DNA from 4 places in the Ornithinibacillus jepli genome. Region 2 is predicted to be linked to each of the others. Evidence: riboswitches for the same ligand, from Rfam matches in the RefSeq annotation. Region 2 holds a riboswitch; each other region holds the start of a gene.
What was found. A riboswitch is a leader RNA that binds a small molecule or an ion and turns the genes downstream of it on or off. The one in region 2 is predicted to bind cyclic di-GMP.
Positions count from the first base shown of each region.

Region 1 (6,050 bases), on a different contig from region 2:
GGAACTAGTGGTAGCACAATGGACGTTGCAAATACGGTTGTTATTTGGACTAATGCAAGTCCTCGTCCGTAAATCCCATATAAATAATTAATATTATCGACATCATTCATTTTTAACGCATATGGAATCGTGATGGAATCGACAAAGTTAAACAACGCCATCATGACGGCACCAATAGCGATTGGAATTGAGATTTGCAGTATTTTCTTACTCCAATTTAGAAAAATTTGGTAAGAATATGCATGTTTTGATCGGATTCGATTGTCCGAATTTGTATATTTTATTCTGAGATATACAAGGGAAGCAATTGCACCGATAACTGATCCAATCATGATTCCACCAGCAACTATATTCTCTTCATAACCTCGGCCAACTAAAATATAGGCAACTAAGATAATTAAACTAACTCGAAACAATTGTTCTATAACTTGAGAAACTCCAGTCGGTTGCATATTTCCAAACCCTTGAAAGTACCCACGATAAATCGCCATATACGGTGCAACTAACAGGGTTAAGGAAACGATAGTTAGTGCTAGCTCAGTTGATTTGCCTCCTAAAGCATTTGCGATTACACCGGAAAAACAATAAATCAGGCTAAAGCTGATTATCCCAAATATGATGGCAAGAATGCTAGCAGTTCGATAGATTTGTTGAATACTATTATGGTTGTTAGATGCAAGTGCCTCAGCAATAAGTTTAGATATTGCTAGAGGTATACCAGCAACGGATAAATATAGTGCCACCATATAGACCGGGTACACGAGGCTAAAGATACCCAATACCTCATCCCCGGCAATATTTTGTAGAGGAATACGAAAGACGCTCCCTATTACTTTCGATAAGAGGGAAGCAATTGTTAAAATTAATGTACCCTTAATTATTGTACTTTTACTCATATAAGGAGTAGCTCCTTTTTATAATCAATATCCATCATTATATGCTATAAAAAAAGAGTTAACAAACGGGAAAGCCCGCTGTTACCTCAGGGGAATTAGATTTCTTTACAAAGTCTCCATTAGTCCTATCCTCATTACCATAGAATATGACAAGGTATCAGTTAAATGATTCGGCACCATTTACACCTACTAAAATATCGTTGCTGGTTACTTTTCTTAGTACTGAACCATTTAATTCTTTCTACCTTTTACTTTTATTTTAGGATAAAATCATAGTTATAAGTAGTTAACATGATTTAGATAAAATGCTTTATTTTAATAATCAATGATAGAGTCTATAATTAAATAGTGGGAATCTATCATAAAAAAGTTATTATCAGGTCTATTTTTTAATATTAGGTAGCCTTTCAACTAATAGATATTATGACTGACTCATCTTTAGAGAGAATAAGAATAAACACAGTCCTAAATGATTATATTCATTGTCCTGGTAAAAAGGTTCAAGAATATTCATGTTGTAAAAATTTTGGATTAGAGATCTAACGTATGTTAATAATGTAGTCATGCAGTACTAAATATTTTTGCCAATTTTAAGTAAAGTAGTGTACATAAAAAAATATAAAGTAAGGTGAAATAGAAGTGGATAAAAGAAAATTATTTGTTCAGTTTCCAAGACTTTATAATCTTTATTCTGCTCTTCAGTTTTCCAAACGCTATCTGAAAAATATGTATTACAAGTCATTAAATGAAAAAAAATACCCTACTGTTCTCGCTAAGATGTATAAAAAAAGAATGGGACAGGATTTAGATTGGAATAATTTAACTACATATAATGAAAAAATGCAATGGGTGAAACTATATGATAATGATCCATTGAAGGCAGTTTTAACAGATAAATATCAAGTACGGGATTGGATTAAGAATACAATTGGAGAACAATATTTAATTCCCTTACTGGGAGTGTGGGATAATTTTGATGAAATTGATTTTGAACTGTTACCGCAACAATTTGTATTAAAAACAAACAATGCATGTGGGACAAATTTAATTGTAAAAGATAAAAATAAGTTGGATAGAATTAAAGCAAAAAAGCAATTTAATCGATGGATGAAAATAAATTTTGCATTTGTTGGATTTGAAATGCATTATAAGGACATTAAACCAAAAATAATTGCTGAAACATTTATGGAAGATTCAAATGGTGAGTTAAAGGATTTTAAATTTTTATGTTTTAACGGTGAGGTTCATTATTGTTGGGTAGACATCGATCGATTTAATGACCGCCGTAGAAATGTATATAACCTAAATTGGGAATTACAAGAGTGGACACAACATCAGTTTAAAAATACAGATTTTCCAGTCCCTAAACCTAATAATTTTGAATTGATGGTGGACTTGGCAAAGAAGCTTTGTCAGGGTTTCACGCATGTTAGAGTAGACTTTTATAATGTAGATGGAAAAATTTATTTTGGTGAAATGACATTTACTAGTGGAAGTGGATTTGTAAAAATAACTCCAGAACAATACAGTGTAATACTAGGTCAAATGTGGAAGCTCCCTATTAATGAATAACTGGGACAGGGGGACAGGTCCCTTGTCCCACTCCTCTATTATGCTTCATATTCTAAACAAACCTTCTTGGCAATTACCGTGTCTACATCTTCAGGTGAATCTCCAACGATTAGATTGGAAATAGTTAGAGTATCAGCATGTTCTTCATTCTTACCAGATCCATAAGTATAATCACGAACACTACCTCGTACATAGTCTCTTAAGCTCCATTACTATACGCAATTGCTCTACCTAGATAGGCAACATGTCCTATCATTTCTGCTCTCCGCTTTAACGAACTCTGGATAAATAATTAGGTATCAGTCTATTTTAGTTTTTTGGGAAAGTGATACTGACGCCTTTTATTTGGTGAATTATTGGATAAATTTATAAATAACATGTGAATTGATGTATTGTGTTTTGCAAGATTTTTCCGACAAATCTTGACAAATCATTCCCTTTTATGGGATTATGGTCCTAGCACAAAAAAGAAAAAGGCAAAACTTTCGAAAGAGAGTGACGCAAAGCTGCGGGTCTAAGGTACTATTTTTGGGTATTATGACAGCCGGGTTGCCAACGAATAAATCCCGTTCTGCTTTGCTCTTTTTTTGTTGTGCAAAGTTTTTTTAATTGGGAGGGGATTTTTTGAGAAGATTCATCAGTGGCATGCTGGTAGTGTTATTAGTGTTAAGTAATATCTATACTCCAAATCTAACACATGCCCAAGAAGTCACCGAAACAGGTGATTTAATCAAATTAACCGAGGACATCACAGATTGGTCGTATGATGAAACAAATATCTATGCCATCACTGCACAAGGCAATCTAAAGGTGATTTCAAGAGCTACATTTGAAGTCACAAACACGTTAGCAATTGGAACTGACTTAAGTGATTTAGAGTTAGATGCCAATACACTATGGATAGCAGTTAGAGGAGAAAGCAAGGTTGTTAAGGTAGATTTAACTAATCTAGAAGTAGTAGCTATTACTTTAGAGGGTACTCCTTATAGTATAACGGTTATCGATAACAAATTATATTATTCTAATAGTGACCAACATAGTAGAATCGTAGAAAAGGATTTAATAGACTCTACGGAAACTACTCTGGTGAACCCGGACAATGACTCAATTGCACATTCGTTTTATGAACCAAGTCTAGCATCTGAAACAGGTGTATTATATGTCGCAGAATCGGGCCATACAAGTTCAAACATCTATAAACTTTCACAAACAGATTATTCCATTCTTTCTCAATCTACATATGATGAAGGGTATGGAGTAAATGCCAAGGATAAAAATATTGTAATGGATTCCGATGAAATTTTTTATGGCGGAATTAGTTTTGATAAAAATGATTTAGCAATTATAAATGGTACTTATGAATTTACTTCATATCCCGGCACAGTTCTTGATGTAACAGCAGATTTTGTTTTTACAAAAGAAGCAATATATGACAAGGATGAGTATTTTAAAGTTAGCGATTTAGATATCGATGTGGATTTAGTCCTTGCGCCTGCAAATTCCGAAGTATATCTATATGATTCATACAACAAGACACTACATAAAAAAGACTATAGTAGCTTACCTACAACACTAACATCTAAGGTCTATGAAGTTAAAAATTATAAGCTTCCTATTAACCAAAGTGTGACAGATTGGGTTTTAGATGAAACTAGTAAAAAAATATATGCAATTTCACTAGAAAGCAATGTGCTGTACACAATTGACAGTCTTACTATGGAAGTTTTAGATACACAGTACATCGGCTCTCGCCCTTCAGATATTGATTTAGTTAATGGGAAATTATATGTCTCTAACTATGGAAGTACTTCTGTAGCTGTTATTAATTTAGCAGATGGAAGTATGACCAACGTTATCACGAAACAAAATCCATATCGTATTGCGGCTGATGGATCATTATTGTTCTATGTAACAGAAGATCAAAGTACTTGGGTTTATCAAATTGACTTAAGTACAGGTAGTGAAATTAGAGTCGGTGAAGAAATCCAAACTAACAAATATCAAATCTTAAGTGAGCCAGATATTGCGTATGATTCTTTAAATAAATTAGTGTATATTGGTGAGTCTAACTCCACTGGCTCAAAATTATATTCGTTAAATATAGAAGATTTGACCTTAACGCCTTCTAGTGAAAGTTTTTCATTACCAACTCGTAAACTATTATTAGATGGTGAAGCGTTATATTATGCAGAACATCAATTTTCTAAGTCCGATATGATAACTCAGTATAACTTTAATGAAGATGTCATTGCTACGTCAGCAGAGTATATCGTATCGCCAACAGGAGTGTATTCAAAAGCTGATTATACTAATCTTGCTACATTCCCGTTTACTGTGGAACATGCTATTATTAATGATGCTGGAAATATAATTGTTTATGTAGAAGATAATCAAGCAGTTTATAAGTTTGCTAGTGTTGATGCAATTAATAATCTAGGGCCAACTAACTTATTAGTTTCCTTGGATGAAAACAATGATTTGGCTATTTCTTGGGATTCAACCACAGCTGATGCATATGATGTGTTTTATAAAACAGTGGATATGGAACTATATGCTGAGGATCTACGCGTCGATGTAGTGGACAATTACGTAATTATTCCGCAATCGGAATATAAAAAGTGGGCAGGCCAAACAGTGACATTTTCCGTTCACTCACGTCTTGGTTCAGATGTTTCCAGTCTAGTAACCTATGATTTCACTTTTGAACCACTAGTTCCGACTAATTTATTAGTACAAAAAGATATTGAAAATAATATAGTGATTAACTGGGATTTAGTAACAGCAGAGTCTTACAATGTTTACTATAAGACTGCTGATATGATGGAGTTTGCATTACTTGAAGAAAAATTAAATACTAATCAGACTTTAGTAGCGCCAGTAGTTTATGAACAATGGATCGATCAAACCGTAACTTTTGGAGTGAAAGCATTAACTGGAGATAAGAGCTCTGAAATGGTAACAACTGACTTTTTAGTAGACGAAACAGCTCCTGAGGAAAATGATACCCCTGGTTCTATTGAAGATGGTGATAGTTCAGATGGTACAGTTCCAGAAGTTCCAAGTGATGATAATACAAATGGAGAAGTGGATGTTGATCCTACCGATTTAATTGATCTCGATAATCCCAAAATCATAAAACGATTTACAACCTTCTATCGTCATTATGAATATAAAGAAGAAGGCGAAAATGTTGCATTAAACCTTCATAAGTCCGTAATTAATGAAATGAATGAAACCGGTGATGAGGCATTTTATGTAACGTCAGACCTTGGTTCATTTAAGTTACCGGTTAACACAATTGATCAATTTACCAATGACGAGGATTCCTATATCCAAGTGACGATTAGGAAGCTTTCTGAAGAAGTGACAGAAAACATTAATAAATGGGCAGAACAAAGCTTTATGGAGTTGGTTACACAACCAATAGATTTTTCTGTTGAAATGTATGAGAATGGAACAAATACAACGATTACTTCATATGGCAAGGAGTTTGTAGAACGTAGAATCCCAATAAGTGATCCATCAGAATTAGATGAAATGATGGTGATCACATTAGACCCAGTAAATCAATCGTACCAACCA
Region 1 is NZ_JBFEGG010000007.1:32,589-38,638, reverse strand. It holds gene AB1K81_RS17320 (putative polysaccharide biosynthesis protein) at 1-896, opposite strand, end outside; gene AB1K81_RS17315 (ATP-grasp fold amidoligase family protein) at 1,536-2,468, shown strand; cyclic di-GMP riboswitch class I at 2,934-3,025, shown strand; gene AB1K81_RS17310 (S-layer homology domain-containing protein) at 3,093-6,050, shown strand, end outside.
Region 1: another riboswitch for cyclic di-GMP. It lies ahead of AB1K81_RS17310 (S-layer homology domain-containing protein); the one in region 2 lies ahead of AB1K81_RS12340 (diguanylate cyclase).

Region 2 (6,050 bases):
TAAAGCAGTAGTCATTGCGCGATTTAGCATAATTTCACCTCAAATTATTCATGTGCAATTCATACATAATTATGTATAAAAGGAGAAAAGTGGTGCCGATAAATTTGGCACCTAGAACCTTTTGATTTGAAATATAAATGTAATCCTATTTTGAAGTGAAATGTTGTATGATAAGTGAGAGATTTGACTTAATTTCTACGTAGGGTGATTGCAATGGGACAAAGGAAGAGACATGATTTTCAGCTAGAAGGGTTTAGCAATGAAATTAGTCAGGCTGTCAACGAGTTAGGGGAGTTGCGAGAGCTTGCGTTAGAGAATTATATAAGTACACTAATTAGGCGTACTGACGCAATAAAACTTGCTAATGAAATTCTCACCTTTCTTGAAGAGATGAACATTCAAAGTACCAAGATAACAGACAAAGATAAGAAGAAACATGCTTCTAAAATAGATGAGCTAAAGAATAGCTTGAAGAGAAAAGATTTAACTCCAATGGAAAAAAGATTCCTTTATGAAGAGATTTCTGAAATAATTCAAGATATGGAATCTATTCGTCGTTTTTGGTTACAAAAATCGATTACTGGTGTGAAATACGTTGGTGCAGCAGGAGCGGTTGTGGCAGCAGCACTTCTTTTCCGAAAAAGAAAATAATAGATAATTTCCACTTCTGTTAAAAGAGGTGGATTTTTTTGTCGGAAATTGTTGATTTTAATTGTTGTTTATCTTTATACTAAAATAACAAGTAACAAATATGTTGAAAAATAGAAAAAATTAAACATACTAACATGATTTAAATGGGGGGGGAGCAGTTTTGAGCATAACAGATGATAAGAGTAAAGCCATTACTCATTTACTTAACGGGACGATGATGTCTGTTAAAAATTCGATTCCAATTGAATCAAATTTTGGTAAACCTGAGCTTTCAGGTAAATCATTACAGCTCCATTTTGGTGTATTAATAGGTATTACTGGTGATGTGAGAGGCAAATTAATTTTATCAGGTGAAATGCAAGTTTTCAGTTCTATTGGAGAAGCAATGTTTGGTATGCCAATTCAAGAGGAGATGGTTATTTCACTAAGTGGTGAATTAGGGAATATCATTGCAGGAGGATTATCTACGAATATTGGGCAAAGTGGTTTGAAGACAGATATAACGGCACCAACGGTTATTGAAGGATCGACAAATTTATTTGGTTATGAGAAAGTCATTAGATTGCCATTAGAATTTCATACAGTAGGTGCGTTAGATTTATTTTTAATAATAGATTAAGTGATTTAGCAATGCGTTAATATAATGTGTTGCTTTTTTCATTGAAATTGCCTCTTTCTACCAATCTTGTAAAAACTCTTAAGATACTTGGTTTTTTACATAAAAACGAATAAACTATAATAATGGAATGAGAATAAAGTCTACTTAGAAGAATAAAATGTAATGAGTTAAATAAGAGGAGGGGAACATATGCTAGGTGCTATCACGAATTTTTTCGATCGAATGGTTCGAAGGTATTTACCTGATGCGTTTTTATTTGCAATTATCCTAACGTTCGTTGTGTTTATACTTGGTTTGATATTTACAGGTAGCTCACCAGTTAAAATGGTAGAGTACTGGGGCGGTGGCTTCTGGGGATTATTACAGTTCGCCATGCAAATGTCTCTCATAGTCGTGACAGGATATATCCTTGCTAATAGTCCGATAGTAAAAAAGTTTTTAGGAAAGATTAGTAAATTAGCTAATTCTCCTGGACAAGCAGTATTACTTGTAACACTTGTAGCATCCATTGCCTGTTTAATCAACTATGGGTTCGGTCTAGTAGTAGGGGCATTACTAGCGATTCACGTCGCAAAACGTGTACCTTCAGCAGATTATCGCCTACTAATGGCAAGTGCATATAGTGGCTTTTTACTTTGGCATGGAGGACTGTCAGGTTCAATTCCACTAGAGATTGCAGGAGATAAAAATATAGTAATAGAAAAAGTTGGTATAGTACCGGTTACGGAAACTTTATTTGGTGCTCCAAATATTTTTATTGTCGTTTCCTTATTATTATCGCTCCCATTGCTAAATAGAATATTGATGAAGTCAGCTAAAAAGGTAGGACAAATTGATCCTGAATTATTAGCATTACAGGCTAAAGCAATGGAAATTGATGAAGAAGTGCTAGAAACAAAAGAAGCAACAACTCCAGCAGAACGTTTGGAAAATAGTAGAATCATATCACTATTAATTAGTTTACTAGGATTAGCATTTGTTATTTATCATTTTGTGGAAAATGGATTTGATTTAAATTTAAATATAGTAAACTTTATATTCTTATTTTTAGGGATTTTATTCCATGGAACACCGCGTAATTTCTTGAATAGTGTGTCTGGTGCTGTGAAAAATGCGGGAGGGATTATTATTCAATTCCCGTTCTATGCAGGGATTATGGGTATGATGTCTAGTTCTGGATTGTCTGAACAATTATCCTTGTTCTTCGTTGATATTTCAAATGAATATACATTACCATGGTTAAGCTTCATCAGTGCTGGTATTTTGAATTTCTTCATCCCATCTGGTGGTGGACAGTGGGCAATCCAAGGTCCGATTATGATGGAAGCCGCTACACAACTTGGAGCAGATACTGCCAAAACAGCTATGGCTGTTGCTTGGGGGGACGCATGGACAAACATGATCCAACCTTTCTGGGCATTGCCATTACTAGCTATAGCTGGGCTAAAAGTCCGTGACATTATGGGCTTCTGCGTCATGGTACTATTATGGAGCTTTATTCCAATTTCAATAGGACTGTTATTCTTCTAGCGGGAATATCTAAGTATAAATAAAAAACAAATCTACTAGATAGGTTTGTTTTTTTATTTTATATAAAAAAGTTTTACTCAATAGTAAATAGGGTATATAGAACTAGAATTTTATGTTAAATTTATAATTTTACGAAACATTAAATATTTATTTTGTCAAATTATTGAATTATTATTGAATTGGTGTAAAATAGGTAATAAGTAATAGTAACTGAATAACAAGAATGTTGAAAAAGGCAAACTATTCGAAAGGATAGGACGCAAAGCTTAGGGTCTAATGTTGAAAAAACGATGATCGCCTGGCTACCAAAAACGGTTTTTTGGCTATTCACATATATGAATAGCTTTTTATTATGGTGGAAAATAATAAGGTAAAGTATACATACTCCCAAGGTTTACTAACTAATCTATGGTAACGATCCGTATATAAATGAGAATGATTTTTAAGTGGAGTGAAGGTAATGGAAATCATTAATAATAGATATAGGCTAAAAGAACTATTGAAACAAGAAAGGCATGTCATGGTTTACTCTGCATATGATATGCGTAACGAAAATAGAATTATTCTATTAAACTTACTAAATACTGAATATTTGCCGAAGTCTATTATTGACTTCTTTATTAATCGTTTTCTTGAAATTAAAAGTTTAACTAGTAAAGCAATTATTAAAAATTATAGTTTTAATACTGTTTCCTATATCGATAATAAACTACAAGCAGACCCACAGTACTTTTTTACTTCAGATTATATCGTCGGTACCAAAGATCTGTTCCATGTGACATATGAAATGAACTTTAAAGAAATAATAGAATGCTTTATTAAAATAAGCACGGCTGTTTATTATCTTCATTCTAAAGGTTTTATTTATAGTTCACTTAATCGTCATTCTATTCAACTGAAGGTAGAAGATGGAGATTATCAAGTATTACTTAAAGATATTGCTACTGTTCAGATGGAAAGATTAACCCATAGAGAGCAACTTGAAGACTCTGCCTACATCTATCCAAAAGTATTAGCGGGTATGCCGGAAGATGAAGAGTCGGATATCTATTCTTTAGGTGTAATCTTATTAGCTATGCTGACAAAAAAACCATCTTTAAACGATCCTAGAAAGGAATTAGCCTTACTTAAGGAAACAACAGACCCAAATATAACAAAAATAATTCCTGTTCTTGAAAACCTATTAAATACAGATAATGAGTATAGCTATCAGAATTTGTATGAATTAATCGTGGACCTTAACAACGCACTAGAAACAAACTATTCCATTATTAATAAGGAAGAATTTGATGGGTTAAATCTATATACAAAGCTTGTTGGTAGAGATGAGCATATTGAGGAAATAGTGAAAGCCTATGACAAAATGATTTCCTACCAACCAGGTAAGCGAATCTTTTTTGTACAAGGTGCTAGTGGTGTAGGTAAAACACGTTTTCTTCAAGAAATAAATTTTTTATTAGATTTGAGTAAAGCTAGTGTCTATTCTAGTTTTAGCCTAAATAACGCTTCCGCGGATAGTAAAGAAATGTGGATAGATATTTTACGAAAATTAATAATGGAAACAGATAATAGTATCGTTGAAAAATATAAAACGGAATTAATGAAGTATTTTCCTGAATTAATGGATAAAAATTATGCTAGCTCGCTTAATTATACGAATGAGCAAAATATGAAATATCGCCTTTTAAATAGAATTGCTGGGTTTGTAAATGAAAGTATACAAAATCATCCTGCAGTCATGATTATTGATAATATACATCTTGCTGATGATTTTACGATTGATACGTTTAATTATTTATGTACAGAAGTGTTAGAGAACACAAATTTAACGTTGATTTTCTCCTGCACAGACAGCGAGATTTCACCTAATTCTGTTGGATCTGAGTTTATTTATAACATGAAAAGACGCTCAGACTCCGAAACCATTCGATTAGAGCAATTAGATGAAAAACATACTGGAGAGATGATTAAAAGTATTTTATCTATTTCCTTTACACCTAAGAAAATTTCTCGAAGAATCTATCGTCAGTCATATGGAAATCCACTATTTATAACTGAAATTATGAAAGATCTATATAGCCGGCGTGTAATCTATATAAGTGATGAAACTGGAAGATGGCAAATTGATTTACCTGAAGAGTCAGGAGATTATAATTTACTGGATTTACCAGATAATATTGAGCATGCGTTAATGAATCAGTTGACGGACCTAGACCCATATAGTCAAGAGATTTTAAGAACAGTTTCTATCTTCTCCAAGCCGGTTTCTGCCGACGCAATAGCGACGTTTTTATCCCATAATGAACATCTAAATGAGCGGTTAGAGGATTTAATTAAAAAAGGAATACTACAACGTTTAATTGGGGACAGCTCTTATCTTTATGACTTTCGAACAAAAGTTTTGAAAAAGATTGTTTACGATAAAATTGACGAAGAGGAGAGAGTCGTAAAACATCAGCTTGCAGCTACTAGTTTAGAAGAGCATATTGATCTCGATAATAGCCTTGATGAACTAATTTATCATTTCACTAGTTCGAAAAATTTTGAAAAGGCAAGAACATATTATATAGAAAAAGCTGAGCAAATGAAAGTTAGTCGAAACACAAAAAAACAAATTGAGAATTTGCAAAAGGCTTTAGAAATAACTGAGAATAGAAAAGAAAGGATTAAACTAAATATTGAAATCGGGGATTTACTTACTGATACAGGTGAAACTAATTTAGCTTTTAAATACTTGGAGACTGCTGAAGAACATGCAATTGAGAGTGGCGATAAAAAGCTCTTATTAGAGACTTACTTGGTCCTATCTAATACAAGCCTTCTTTCCTATGATAATACTAAGTTATTAGGTTATATTGATAAAGTTGAAAATATTATAAACTATTTTCCGAGTAAAGCAGCTGAGCTAGAAATCAAACGAATCCGTGCAGTTTTACTTACCGAAGATAATCAAATCTTTGAGGCTCGCGAAATGTTTGAAGAGTTAATTGAAGAGTGTGGAGATCAATATAAAAAAATTAAGGGAAATGCTTATAGAACATTAGGGTTTATTTATGTTCAACTAGGAAAAGCAGATATGGCCTTAGAAATGTACCATCAGTCTAGTAAATTATTAGGTGAAATTAATAATGCTAGAGGTATATTATTCTCACTAAATAATATAGGTGCACTTTATGCAGAGGTTTATGATGATTTTGATAAGGCAATGGAGTACCACCTTCAAGTGAAAAGCCTTAGCGAAGAATATGGA
Region 2 is NZ_JBFEGG010000003.1:97,494-103,543, forward strand. It holds gene AB1K81_RS12320 (divergent PAP2 family protein) at 1-30, opposite strand, end outside; gene AB1K81_RS12325 (hypothetical protein) at 214-651, shown strand; gene AB1K81_RS12330 (chemotaxis protein CheX) at 812-1,270, shown strand; gene AB1K81_RS12335 (short-chain fatty acid transporter) at 1,460-2,800, shown strand; cyclic di-GMP riboswitch class I at 3,025-3,110, shown strand; gene AB1K81_RS12340 (diguanylate cyclase) at 3,261-6,050, shown strand, end outside.

Region 3 (6,050 bases), 210 kb from region 2:
GACTTTGGTGGAAATGAAGTAACAAGTGATACGTATGAATTAGGATTAACTGAGCCAATCTATTTCCATAATTTTGAGACAGAACCTACTGACTGGACTTTCCTAGGTGTTGGTACTGGAGCTAATAGCTGGGAGTGGGGAGTGCCTAGCTCTGGTCCAAGTAGTGCTCCATCAGGTGAAAATCTTGTTGGAACAAACTTGGCGGGGAACTATAACAATAATGAAGAGTCTTATTTCGATTCGCCGGCAATATCTGTACCTGAGGGAGAAGCGTATTTGCAATTTGACCATTGGTATGATATTGAAGAAGGTTGGGATTATGGATATCTACTAATTTCAACGGATGCACAAAATTGGTCCATTTTGGATGAACTTACTGGTAGTTCGAATGGTTGGGAAACAGCAACCTATGATATTTCCGAATACAGTGGAGGCGAAGTATACATCTCTTACACATTACTTACTGACGGTAGTGTATTATATCCAGGTTGGTATGTTGATAATGTGACAGTTGCCGATGTTGCATTAGGAGAAGTTACTTCTACAAGTGAAAATAAGACAGACGCACAAGTTGTTAGACCATCTAATATCCCGCTAGATGCAACAGTAAGTATTTTAGAAACGGGAGCATCTACCGCAACAAATCCTGCTGATGGAAGCTATTCCCTACTTCATACTGCAGGAACATTCACAGCAGTAGCAGAGTCCTATGGTTTTGCTTCAGCGGAACAATCCGTTGAAGTTGAAGATGGAGAAGTTACAGCAGCGAATTTTGTACTTGAAGAGTTAGAACGCGCAACAATTAGCGGTACAATTACAAATGAATATTCAGGGGATCCAGTTGCAGATGCAACCGTATTGTTAGTAGAAGATGCTAACGTTGCACCAGTTCAAACCGATGCAGATGGTCATTTTGAATTAACTGCATATCATGGAGACTACACACTGAAGGTTGTTGCGGCAAATTATGAAGGTACAGAGGTTGAGGTTTCATTAGATAGCAATACAACCTTAGATATTGAACTTGAGCCAGCGTTTACGATACCAGCTGGTCAAATCGCATATGATGATGGTACAGCAGAAAATGCTCTTTCCTTAAATGCTGGAGGAGATGGATTAGCGGTGAAAATGTCATTACCTGAAGGTATGGACAGTGCAATTGTAACAGAAGGTGTCTTCCAGTTCTGGGGTACTGATTTCCCATCGCCTGGTGGAACAGCCTTTACGGTTGAAGTATGGTCTGCAGGTGAAGATGGTTTGCCAGATGAGATGATTGCAGGACCAGTTGAAGGGACTGCTATCCGTGATGTAAATCAACAAACTGTTGTAGATTTAAGTGCTCACAACATTGAGGTAACTGGTGACTTCTTTATGGTTTATGTTCAAACTGAAGGGGGTAGTGCAGGACCAGGTATTGCAGTAGATGAGAATAGTCAAAATGCACAAAGAACATATCTCTTCTCTGCAAGGGAGTTTGAATTATTCCCTGATTATGGAAATGCAATGATTAGAGCGAATATTGCAAGTCCGGTAGAAGGTGCTGTACTTGATCCAGCACTTGATGGTTCCTTTACTAATCAATCCGTGCTTACAATAGAAGGTTCTTCAACTCCAGGAGCTACGATAGAATTATTTAATAATGGGGAATCTGCTGGTATACAGGATGTTAATGATGAAGGTGCATTTGCACTTGATGTAGAACTAGTTGAAGGTGCGAATGAGTTAGTTGCCCATACGTTAATTAATGGAGAACTAGCGAAGATTTCTGAACCTATTACGGTTACACTGGATTCACATGCTCCTGAGCTTACCGTAATAAGTCCAGTTGATGGAGATACGACAAATCGTGAAACAGTTACAGTTGAAGGAATGGTTTCGGATGAGTATATTGATTTTGTTACTGTAAATGGTCAACAAGCTGATGTATCAGAAGATGGTACGTTCTCTAAACGAATTCTTCTAGATGAGGGAGAAAATACCATTGAGGTTGTAGCACAAGACCTTGCTGGGAACGTATCGTCTGAGCTAATTACACTTGATGCCGATTATACTGCTCCTGAAATTACGAACCTAACACCAAGCGAGGATGTCCATCTTCAAGTTGGTGAGAGTGTAAGAATTGAATTTGATGCCGAACCTGGCTTAAGAGCAACGTTTTCCATTTTGTTGCCATTAACGAACCTAAACGGGGTAGTTTCCTATAATCCAATTGAACTTCCGATGATGGAAACAACACCTGGTCATTATGTTGGTTATTGGACTGTACCGAGCAACGTACTGGCGGAAGGTGCAGTTATCGAAGTAAAAGTAAGTGACCGCTTCGGTAACGAAACTCGCATGCAAGCAGATGGTAGACTATTTATTACTGATTCTTCTAATGTTGAAGATACTAAAGGTAATAACGGTAAGGGAAAAGGCAGTGGAAATGGTAATACAGGTAAAGGTCAAGAGAAAGAAAAAGTAAAGAATGGTAATTCAGCAGGAAGTAATTAAATAACATTGAAAGGTACTAACATCCATGTTAGTGCCTTTCTTTTTTTAATATATCATTCTTCCATAAATTACACACATAGGTCTAGTATTTTTTAGTTGCTATTTATACTAGATATAGGTTACGATAATCAAGGAAGTTAATTTTCAACTGAAAAAGGCAAACTATCTGAAAGGATAGGACGCAAAGCTAAGGGTCTAAGGTCGAAAGGCTATGATCGCCTGGTTGCCAAAATGGATTGAATGATATTTTGGCTATTCTATTCGAATAGTCTTTTTTAATGGAGTAATTCATATTTGGCAATTTCTACCATTTTTTAAACGTTAATAATTTGATGGGAGAAGTGGCTATGTGTAACATAACAATAATTAAAGAAAAAGATTTAGTACGGGATATAATAGTAGAAAAACTAGAAGAAAATCTACCAGAACATAGTTGGACTGCACTAGATTCAAATCAATTTCAAAAAAAAGAAAATTTTATTCAAAGTGACCTGGTCATTATTGATCTGAATACCAATATTAATATTCAAGCAGCAATTGATAACTTTATAGAGCAAAATATCCGAGTAGCAATTTGGGCATCTGATTTAGATGATAATTTGTTACGAGAGCTTTTCCGTTATGGATTGCATGGATATTTTTATAATGGTATGGAGTTAAGTGAACTTATTTTTGCTACGAAATCGATGTTAAATGATCAGCAGTATATACATCCGAAACTATCAACGGTATTACTAGATGATTATGTTAAATTGACTAGAAACAAGCCGATTAGACCAGCTGGAATTTTAACAGAGCAAGAATGGAAGGTTTTAGAAGAGCTTGGTAAAGGTTTAAACAATTGCAGTATTGCTAAGGAACTATATATCTCAACTAGAACGGTAAACAATCACGTTAGTTCTATTTTAAAAAAACTGCATGTTTCAGACCGTACAAATGCAGTGATTAAAGCGATTAAAAATAATTGGATAACATTATAAAACTAAATGGGTCAGACCTTCTTTTTGGAGGTCCTGACCCTTTTTGGATGAGGGACAAATCTCTCATCCTATTTTTTTTTGCATAAATATGGGAGGTAGCGCGTACTATTTAAAAGAATAGTCTGAAAAATAATATTCACAATGAAAATTGTTACCTAGATTTATTTAACTTAGTTTAAAGGGGGGGAAAGGTTTGCGGAATTTTCGGTTTGCAAGTATGTTGATTATTTTCTTCAGTATGCTTATGGTGTTAGTTGCCTGTGGAGGTGGGGGTAAAAATATTGCGATTGGTCCACCAGCAAGTGAAACGAATACGGTTTCAAAATTAATATTAGAAGCATATGGACTTGAGGAAGGAGATTATACCGCATTCCAGGAAAGTTTTGGGGATGCTGCTAATGGGGTACAGGATGGAAACATAGACATCTCCATTGGGATTTTGGGGCTTCCAGCTGGTAGTATTGAGAGTTTACAAGCTTCTGCTGGTGATGTACGAATGCTTGAATTATCCGATGAAGCAATAGCTTACATTGAAGAGAACAGTGGCTATAAGCGCCACACGATTCCACAAGATATGTATGATTTTCTAGATAGTGATGTAGAGACAGTTACAGCATATGCAATTTTAATGGCGAATACGAATACGATTAGTGAGGAACTAGGATATCAATTAGCAAAAATAATGGTAGAAAACTCAAGTGAAATTACCCATGCCCAAGGTGTCCAAATGACATTAGAAAACGCATTAAAAGGAGAGGAAGGGTTACCAATTCATCCCGGTGCAGCACGTTATTATAAAGAACAAGGATTAGAGTTTGATAATCCTATTGCTGAGCTAAATATTACAGAAGAAAAAGCTGATCTCATATTAGGTACTGGTAGTTCGGGTGGTACATACTATCCACTTGGTGGCGAAATGGCGACTGTTTGGAATAATAATATTGATGGAATTAACGTAACGAATACGGAAACAGGTGCATCTTTACAAAACTTAGCCGACATACGAGATGGGAACCAGGACATTGGGATGACCGTTCACGTTCCGGCACTTGATGCTGTTAACGGAACAGGCGAATTTGAAGGAGCTAAAGTGGAAAACGTTGCCTTTATCGGTCATATTTATCCAGAAGTTGTGCAAATCGTCACTCGAGAAACAACAGGAATTGAAAGCTTAGATGATTTGAAATAGCCGTTGAAATAGTTAATGAAACATCAGTAAAGGGATCATGGATTCGCCATTTGATCCCTTTCTTCCTATTTTACAGTGAAAGGAAGTGAAATTATGATAGATAAACAGCAAATGACGCAAGAAGAAATCACTGCTCAAAAGATTCTAGAAAAATATGATAAGGAAAGCAATTACCGATTTAATATAGGCAAGTGGGCTTGGGTTGTGACATTCTTAGGTGTCGCGCTAACAATATTTCATCTCTATACAGCATATTTTAGTGTTCTCCCTTCCCAACAACAAGGCGCAATTCATTTAGGGACAGCGTTAGGTTTAATCTTTTTACTTTTCCCAGCTAAGAGGGGACTACAAAAAAAGCAAAAAACTGTTCCATGGTATGATATAATGTTAGCTTTTACTTCCATGTATGTTGCGTATCATAAGATTATTTTTTTTGATGATATATTACGAAGTCGAGTAGCTGGTTATAGTACATTAGATATTATTATTTCCATTGTCGCTATTTTACTATTATTAGAGGCCACTCGTCGTACTGTTGGAGTACCAATTGTCATAGTTGCAAGCATCATGATTTTATATGGAATCTTCGGTAATGTGATTCCAACGCAAATTTTGTCACACCCAGGGTTTGCTGTTGACCGTATCTCTACGAATTTATGGTTTACCGAAAGTGGTGTGTTCGGTACACCAATTCAGATTTCTGCAAAGTTTATTTTCCTCTTTCTATTCTTCGGTGTTATTTTAGTTCATACGAAAATTGGTCAGTTTTTTAATGACTTAGCTTTTGCATTAACAGGTAGGTTTACCGGTGGTACTGCAAAAGCTGCGGTTGCTGCAAGTTCTTTACAAGGAATGGTATCAGGAAGCTCGGTTGGAAATACTGTTGCCTCTGGATCGTTCACTATCCCGATGATGAAAAAGGCAGGTTTCAAGCCAGAATTTGCTGCAGCGACAGAAGCATCTGCATCGACTGGTGGACAAATCATGCCACCTTTAATGGGGGCAGCAGCTTTCATTATGATGGAGTATTTAGGTGTTGATTATGGGGTTATAATGCTTGCTGCAATTATACCAGCAATGCTTTATTTTGCTGGCATATTTATCGGGACACATTTTGAGGCGAAGCGGTTAAGAATACTGGGTTTACCAAGAGCAGATTTACCTAGTTTTCGTAAGCTTATGAAAAAAAATTGGTACATGCTTTTGCCACTTGTGTTGATAGTAGGAACTATTTTAACAGGTTTTTCCCCACAGCGTGCTGCACTAATCGGTATTATCTCGGCATTCATTGTAAGTTTAGTTAGAAAAGAAACTCGTCTGAATTTACACGGAACAATTAATGTACTGGAGCAAGGTGCACGGATAGCACTTCCTGTAATAGCTGCCTG
Region 3 is NZ_JBFEGG010000003.1:306,270-312,319, forward strand. It holds gene AB1K81_RS13270 (S8 family serine peptidase) at 1-2,493, shown strand, start outside; cyclic di-GMP riboswitch class I at 2,640-2,724, shown strand; gene AB1K81_RS13275 (helix-turn-helix transcriptional regulator) at 2,841-3,473, shown strand; gene AB1K81_RS13280 (TAXI family TRAP transporter solute-binding subunit) at 3,667-4,662, shown strand; gene AB1K81_RS13285 (TRAP transporter permease) at 4,756-6,050, shown strand, end outside.
Region 3: another riboswitch for cyclic di-GMP. It lies ahead of AB1K81_RS13275 (helix-turn-helix transcriptional regulator); the one in region 2 lies ahead of AB1K81_RS12340 (diguanylate cyclase).

Region 4 (6,050 bases), on a different contig from region 2:
CATCCTTTTGTTATGCTAGTGTCCTTTCTTTCATTAATTTTTATGCTATTGAAATAGACTTAGTTGAAGTCGCGAGCTTATTTTTTGTAGTTTATGCTATAGCCATTTTGGTTTCCCGACCGTTTACAGGACGATTAATGGATAGAAGAGGTGCAAATGCGGTAATGTATCCTGCTTTTATTCTTTTCGGAGGTGGATTACTTCTATTAAGTTCAGCTGAAGGAAGTATTTCTTTATTACTCGCAGGAGTCCTTATGGGGTTTGGATTTGGTAATATGCAATCGATCACCCAAGCAATTGCAGTAAAAGTAGTTCCACCTCAAAGAGTAGGACTTGCAACATCCACCTACTATATTTTTCTTGATGCTGGACTTGGATTTGGACCGTATATTCTAGGGATTATCATTCCGCTTACTGGTTATCGAAATCTATATGCTATTATTGGCGTTTTAGTATTATTAACTACCATTTTCTATTATGTTCTGCATGGAAAAAGAGAACGGCTAAAACGGACGAATTAATTGTGGGACAAGAACCTGTCCCACGTTATTCCGGCAACATTACTCTACTAAACTCCTCAATAAATTTATCATAATGAAGCTTTATTGCAATTCTTGTCTTACCCGTTTTACTTGTTGGGCGAATATCAATATAGGACATTCCTTTAGCCTCAACTTCCTCCACAACTTTTGCATCGTAGTAAATATAGTCAACAATATGTGGGTTCTTAATTAACATTACGGTAAGTAGGTCATGAATTGGTGCTCCTGGAATACCAGGATTCGTTTTTTTATAAAATTCGTAATAATATTCAAAAATTGGCGAAAGCATGAATGCATATACGTTCTTCTTGTTTCGAGAAATTAAATCCACAATGTCTGGAGTAAGAATAGCAAACTGGGTGGCATTTAAAGGGGTAATCGTTAAATTATGGGCATATTTTAGAACGAAATTAGACGAGGTTGGATCACCATGGAAGTTAGCCTCGGCCAATGGTGTAACATTGCCTGGAAAAAAGAAAGCCCCTCCCATTACATAATACGAGTGAACCAATTTCATGTGGTCTGGAAATAATATAAATGCCGTCGCCAATGTAGTAGAACGACCTGTATCGACAATAATAAGCTCATTTCGGTATCTTTCAATAATGAACCGAATTGTATCAAAGGGATAAATCTGATATTGAATATTAGTTGGAGGTTTAATTGGACCGATTCCTTCTCCATGAATTTCAGGATAGAACGTCACCACTTCTTGCTGTACTGGTTGCGAAGCACCAGGAATTATTGGAACATTATGCTTCCCTGCTAATTGTAATAGATAGGCAGCATTTGCAGTTGCTTGGTCTTTGGTCACATTTCCATAACTGGTCACTACCCCAACAATTTCAAAAGTTGGATCAATAAGGCTATACATTAGCGCTAGTGAATCATCAATACCAGGATCACCAAAAAATAAAATTTTTATAGCAATTAGAATCCCCTCCTTTACACGATATATATTCAATTCAATCCTTTATCATGTCTGGAAAGAAAAGCACCATAATATTTGTTACTAGTTATTTACCGTTTTTATAGAATGGATAAAATATTTCTAGTGTCTTGGATCTACCGGATCTACCAAATTCGTAATGAATTGCTCTCAATATAAAAAAAGAGGAGTAGATTATAATCCACTCCCCCTAATGGTTCAATTATTCTATCTATTCATCACTTTCTTCTTCACGCTCTTTTTCTGCTTTTTCTTGCTTGTCTTCCGTTTCTTTATCTACTTTTTCTGAGCGTTTTTTTGCCTCTTCACGCTGTTTTTCAGCTTCTTGACGTTGTTTTTCTTCAGCCTTTTTTGCTTCTTCTTTTTCTTTTTCTGCTTGCTTCTTCAATTCTTCACATTTCTTTTTTTCAGCTTCCTTTGTCTTCTCTTCTTGTTTCTTCAATTCTTCACGTTTCTTTTCTTCTGCCTTTTCACGTGCCTGCTCTGCTTTATCCTTATCACGATCAGACAGTTCTTGATGCTTTTCCTCTATTTCTTTCCCTTTTTCACTTACATCCTTTATAGTCTCTTCTGCCTCTTCATTTACTTCTTCCAGAAGCTCTTTTTGCTCTTCGGCTAACTCTTTATTTAATTCAGCAAGTTCTTCTTGGTATTCATTTTCATCAATTTCACCAGCTTCTAATTTCTCATCAATCTCAGCAAGTTTCTTGTCAGCCTTTAATTCTTTTTCTTGAAGTTTTGCCAGTTTTTTATTGATTTTCTTCTCTAGCTTTTCTTGTGCTTTCACGATATTCTTTTGTATTGATTCTTTAGCTTGAGGATTCTCAATCTTTTCAAGTACTGCAGTTAAAGCAAGTAAATTGGATGCCATTTTCTCTTCTAATTCAGCACGAATTGGATCAACTGTTTCATCTTCAACAACCTCTTCATTAGTAGATTCCTCTACTTCATCTTCAACATCTTCTGTTTCAGAAGCTTCTTCATAGGTTGCTAATGCTTGTTCTTGTTGCTCAATTGCCTTTTGAAGAATTTCTTGTGCTAAGTCAGTTTGACCATCCTCAATTAAAACTTGAGCTTCTTTTATTCTTTCTTCAGCAAATTGTGCAAGTAATTCCGCTTCTTTCACTTCATCAAATGTTAATGCAAGCTGAACGTTTTCACGAAGTGTTTTAAAGAAGTAGAAGAAATCACCAGGAATTAGGGATGGAGACTCTTCTTCATCTAGAGTTTCTTTCTCTTCCTCTGAAGCTTCATCTGTTTCCGTTTCTTCCTTAACAGCTTCTTCTATTACTTCATCCTCAGCATTAGGATCCATCACCTCGGTTTCAGTTGTACTCGTATCTTCTTCTTGTGAAACAATATCCTCTACTTCTGTTTCCGTTCCTTCCTCGGCTAAAGCCGGGCCAACTCCTAAAGTAATTGCAAAAGTCGTTGCAACAACACTGGAAACAAATACGTTTCTAAAGTTTTTACTAAATGTAAACATAAAAAATCCCTCCAAATATAGTAAGATATTGGAAGAATATAGAATTAGACTTATATTGGTCATCATTCTCCATTCTTCAGCGGTTCAGCCACCATAGTTTCTAGAACTTTAGGTCTGTAACTTTGCGTCTCTATCTTTCAATAGATTTGCCTTTTTCAAATGAGGAACGGATGATATCTTCGTTCATCATTTATTCTATAAATATACAACATAACATACTAAATTAGTAGAATTATTTTTTTGTTATATAATTCCTTTTTTAGGGGTATATAGAATTATTCCCTCTGATACCTTACCGTTCCAAAGAATAGGGAAGGAGAGCTAATCCCCTTCCTACACCCCTTGCATTTCCTTCAACTGCTCAAATAACCTTTCAACCGTCCCTATACCTACACGATCATATTTTGCTAATATAAGTAATTCCATCGGCAATTGACCGACTCTTTCAATCTGGTCCTCCTGCATTTGTCTTAATAGATTTGGAATACCAGTAAAATGCCTTTCTGTTAAAGGAATTAAGGATAACTCCTCTGTTACAACAATGTAATCCGTCTTGAAAAAGAAGAATAGGTCTCCGGGACGATCGGTTGCTATCTGTCTACGAATCTTCTCTTCCTCAATAAATATTTTCAGCTCTTCAAAAAATTGTCCTTCATTCTTCTCCGAGAACCGTTTCACATGTTTGGAAAGTCCTTCTAAGTTACTCGGAAGCTCACTCATAATTCTTCCATGCTGCTCAGCACCAAGCCTAATTAAAAACGTTTCTGACCTTGGAAAACGTTGTGGAAGTAGAAATGCATCACGAAGGAAATACGGAATTTCAATTGAGTCACTCTTATAAGAAATAATACGAATTGAAGTATTTCCAGGGAGAGTATCAGTAATTTTTTCATCTATTACAATAGTATTTCTCCCTACCTCTTCCCCTTCACGTTTAGTAAAAGCAGCGGATAATCGTGCTTCTAACGCATCTAATTTAAATACAAGCTCTTGTATGTCAAACGTTTGTTGATTCCGTGGAGACGGGTCCTGATATTCCGGAACTTCGATATTATGAGAAGCATAGACTTCCACATACCATTTTACAATGATGTAAATTGCTTCCCAGCATAATAAAGCTTCAGAATAACGAAATTTCCTCGGATCATGTGCAGCCTGATTCCCTTGCATTCTCACATAATGAAGAGAATCTCGAATTTCCTCAGTAAGATAACCTTTCTCATCGAGTATATTAATTTGATCCATAAGCATCCCCTTACGAATGGTAGGAAGCTTTTCCATCTCCATTACTTTCTGTAAAATATGTTCAATAAAAATCCTTGAGTGGGTTAGGACAACTCTTGGACTTGTAAAAATACTATTCTCTAACTGTTTTGCTACAAATGCTAAATCTTGAGAAACCGGTTCTAAAAAGTTGTAAAAGTATCCTTGTTGTTGCATGATGTTTCCTCCAAAATTTTAATACTAAATTCTATCGTAACACTTTTATTAGAGGTTTGAGTACAATACTTGTTCAGGAAATTGTTACTAATAAATCCGAATTCTATCGTCAAAATTATATAGTTCAAACCAAAAAATAGGTGTCAAGTATTGCTGTTAAGCTATACTTGACACCTTCTTCTTATCTAAATAAATCTAAAAACAACTCCCAAAATCCTTTTTTCTCTTTTGTAGGTTCTTCGTCCACTTTTGGTTCTTCATATTTAATACTATCTGTTTTAAACACAAATTGTACAGAATTTACTTTTTCATTTTTACTAGAAACAAAGGATACAGGTTCAAAATCTGACTTATCATAATCAGATATCATCTCATCGACTTCTTTATTCATTTGTTCTGGCAAATCACTAGTAGAATTTCTTAATTCTGTTATACCTTCATGGAGCTCCACTACCCCATTTTCTAGCTTAATCGTACCTTCTGACAACTCTACCATTCCGTTATGGAGCTCAGTATATACTTCCGAGATTTGGTTGACTCCACCAGTATATTTTTCTAATCCTGTATGAAAATCTTTATAGTTGGAGGATAATGCCGCTATTCCCTCCTGTAATTGTACTAATCCATCCATTCCACTCTCATTCAACGAGGCTGAAAGTTCCTTGGTCATCTGATCTACATTATTAGCCATGGTAGTAAGTGACCCTTTTACCCCAGTTAAGGTTTCTCCAACCGCATCAAATCCAGGCTTTACAGCTGAATAAGTTTTTTTAACGGTTTGTGCTGCATCATATGTTTCTACTAATTGGTTTATGACTTCTACATTAGCTCCACTTTCCCTTAATGCTTTTATTTCTGCATTTGTAATTTCATATGCAGGAATATTATTTATTGCATTAACTAAAGCATTATATGAATCTCCGAAATTCCTTTTCAATATATCTAATCCATTAGCAGTTTCTCTAAGTCCAGAAGATAACTTTCTCAGACCGTCTACTAGTTCACTAAGTCCTGACATATCCATTTCCTCTGATGAGTTAATGGAGTTATTTAAAGTGTCCAATGCCTCTTCTATCTCTTTTGAACCATTTACTAGATCGATAGAGGAATCTGCCAGCTCGTGAACACCATCTTTATACTGAACAGATCCATCTGTTAATTCAGCTACACCATCATTTAATTCCGAAACCCCATCATTTAATTCCCCAACACCATTATTTATTTCCGCTATGGCATCAGAAAGGGACTTGATATCTCCTGTCATTCCATCTATATTGATTTCATCGACCGACATCGAAGAGGGGACTCCAGTAAAATTAATACCTTCTAATTCAAAGCCTAAGACATCCGCTTCAAGCTTTAATTCCGCATCTTTTTCAGGCATTACGGTAAACGTTACTTGTTTATCTTTACCAGCATTAGCTATCATTCCGTCCTCTGCTCTTATATTAGTAAACACTTCTGTATTAAGTGCTAGAGAAATTTGTAATAAGTAATTCTCTTTAAATACTGGGTTCACTGAATCATTAGCAGCTGTATTAATATAAATTTCAACATGCCCATCTTTTCCAGCCAACTCTTCTGGAGAAATGTCATTTCCATCTAAGAAATACGTAACGGAAATATCCCAAGG
Region 4 is NZ_JBFEGG010000001.1:55,559-61,608, reverse strand. It holds gene AB1K81_RS00295 (MFS transporter) at 1-521, shown strand, start outside; gene AB1K81_RS00290 (nucleoside hydrolase) at 547-1,506, opposite strand; gene AB1K81_RS00285 (DUF5667 domain-containing protein) at 1,703-2,977, opposite strand; cyclic di-GMP riboswitch class I at 3,053-3,138, opposite strand; gene AB1K81_RS00280 (DUF4145 domain-containing protein) at 3,311-4,417, opposite strand; gene AB1K81_RS00275 (methyl-accepting chemotaxis protein) at 4,599-6,050, opposite strand, start outside.
Region 4: another riboswitch for cyclic di-GMP. It lies ahead of AB1K81_RS00285 (DUF5667 domain-containing protein); the one in region 2 lies ahead of AB1K81_RS12340 (diguanylate cyclase).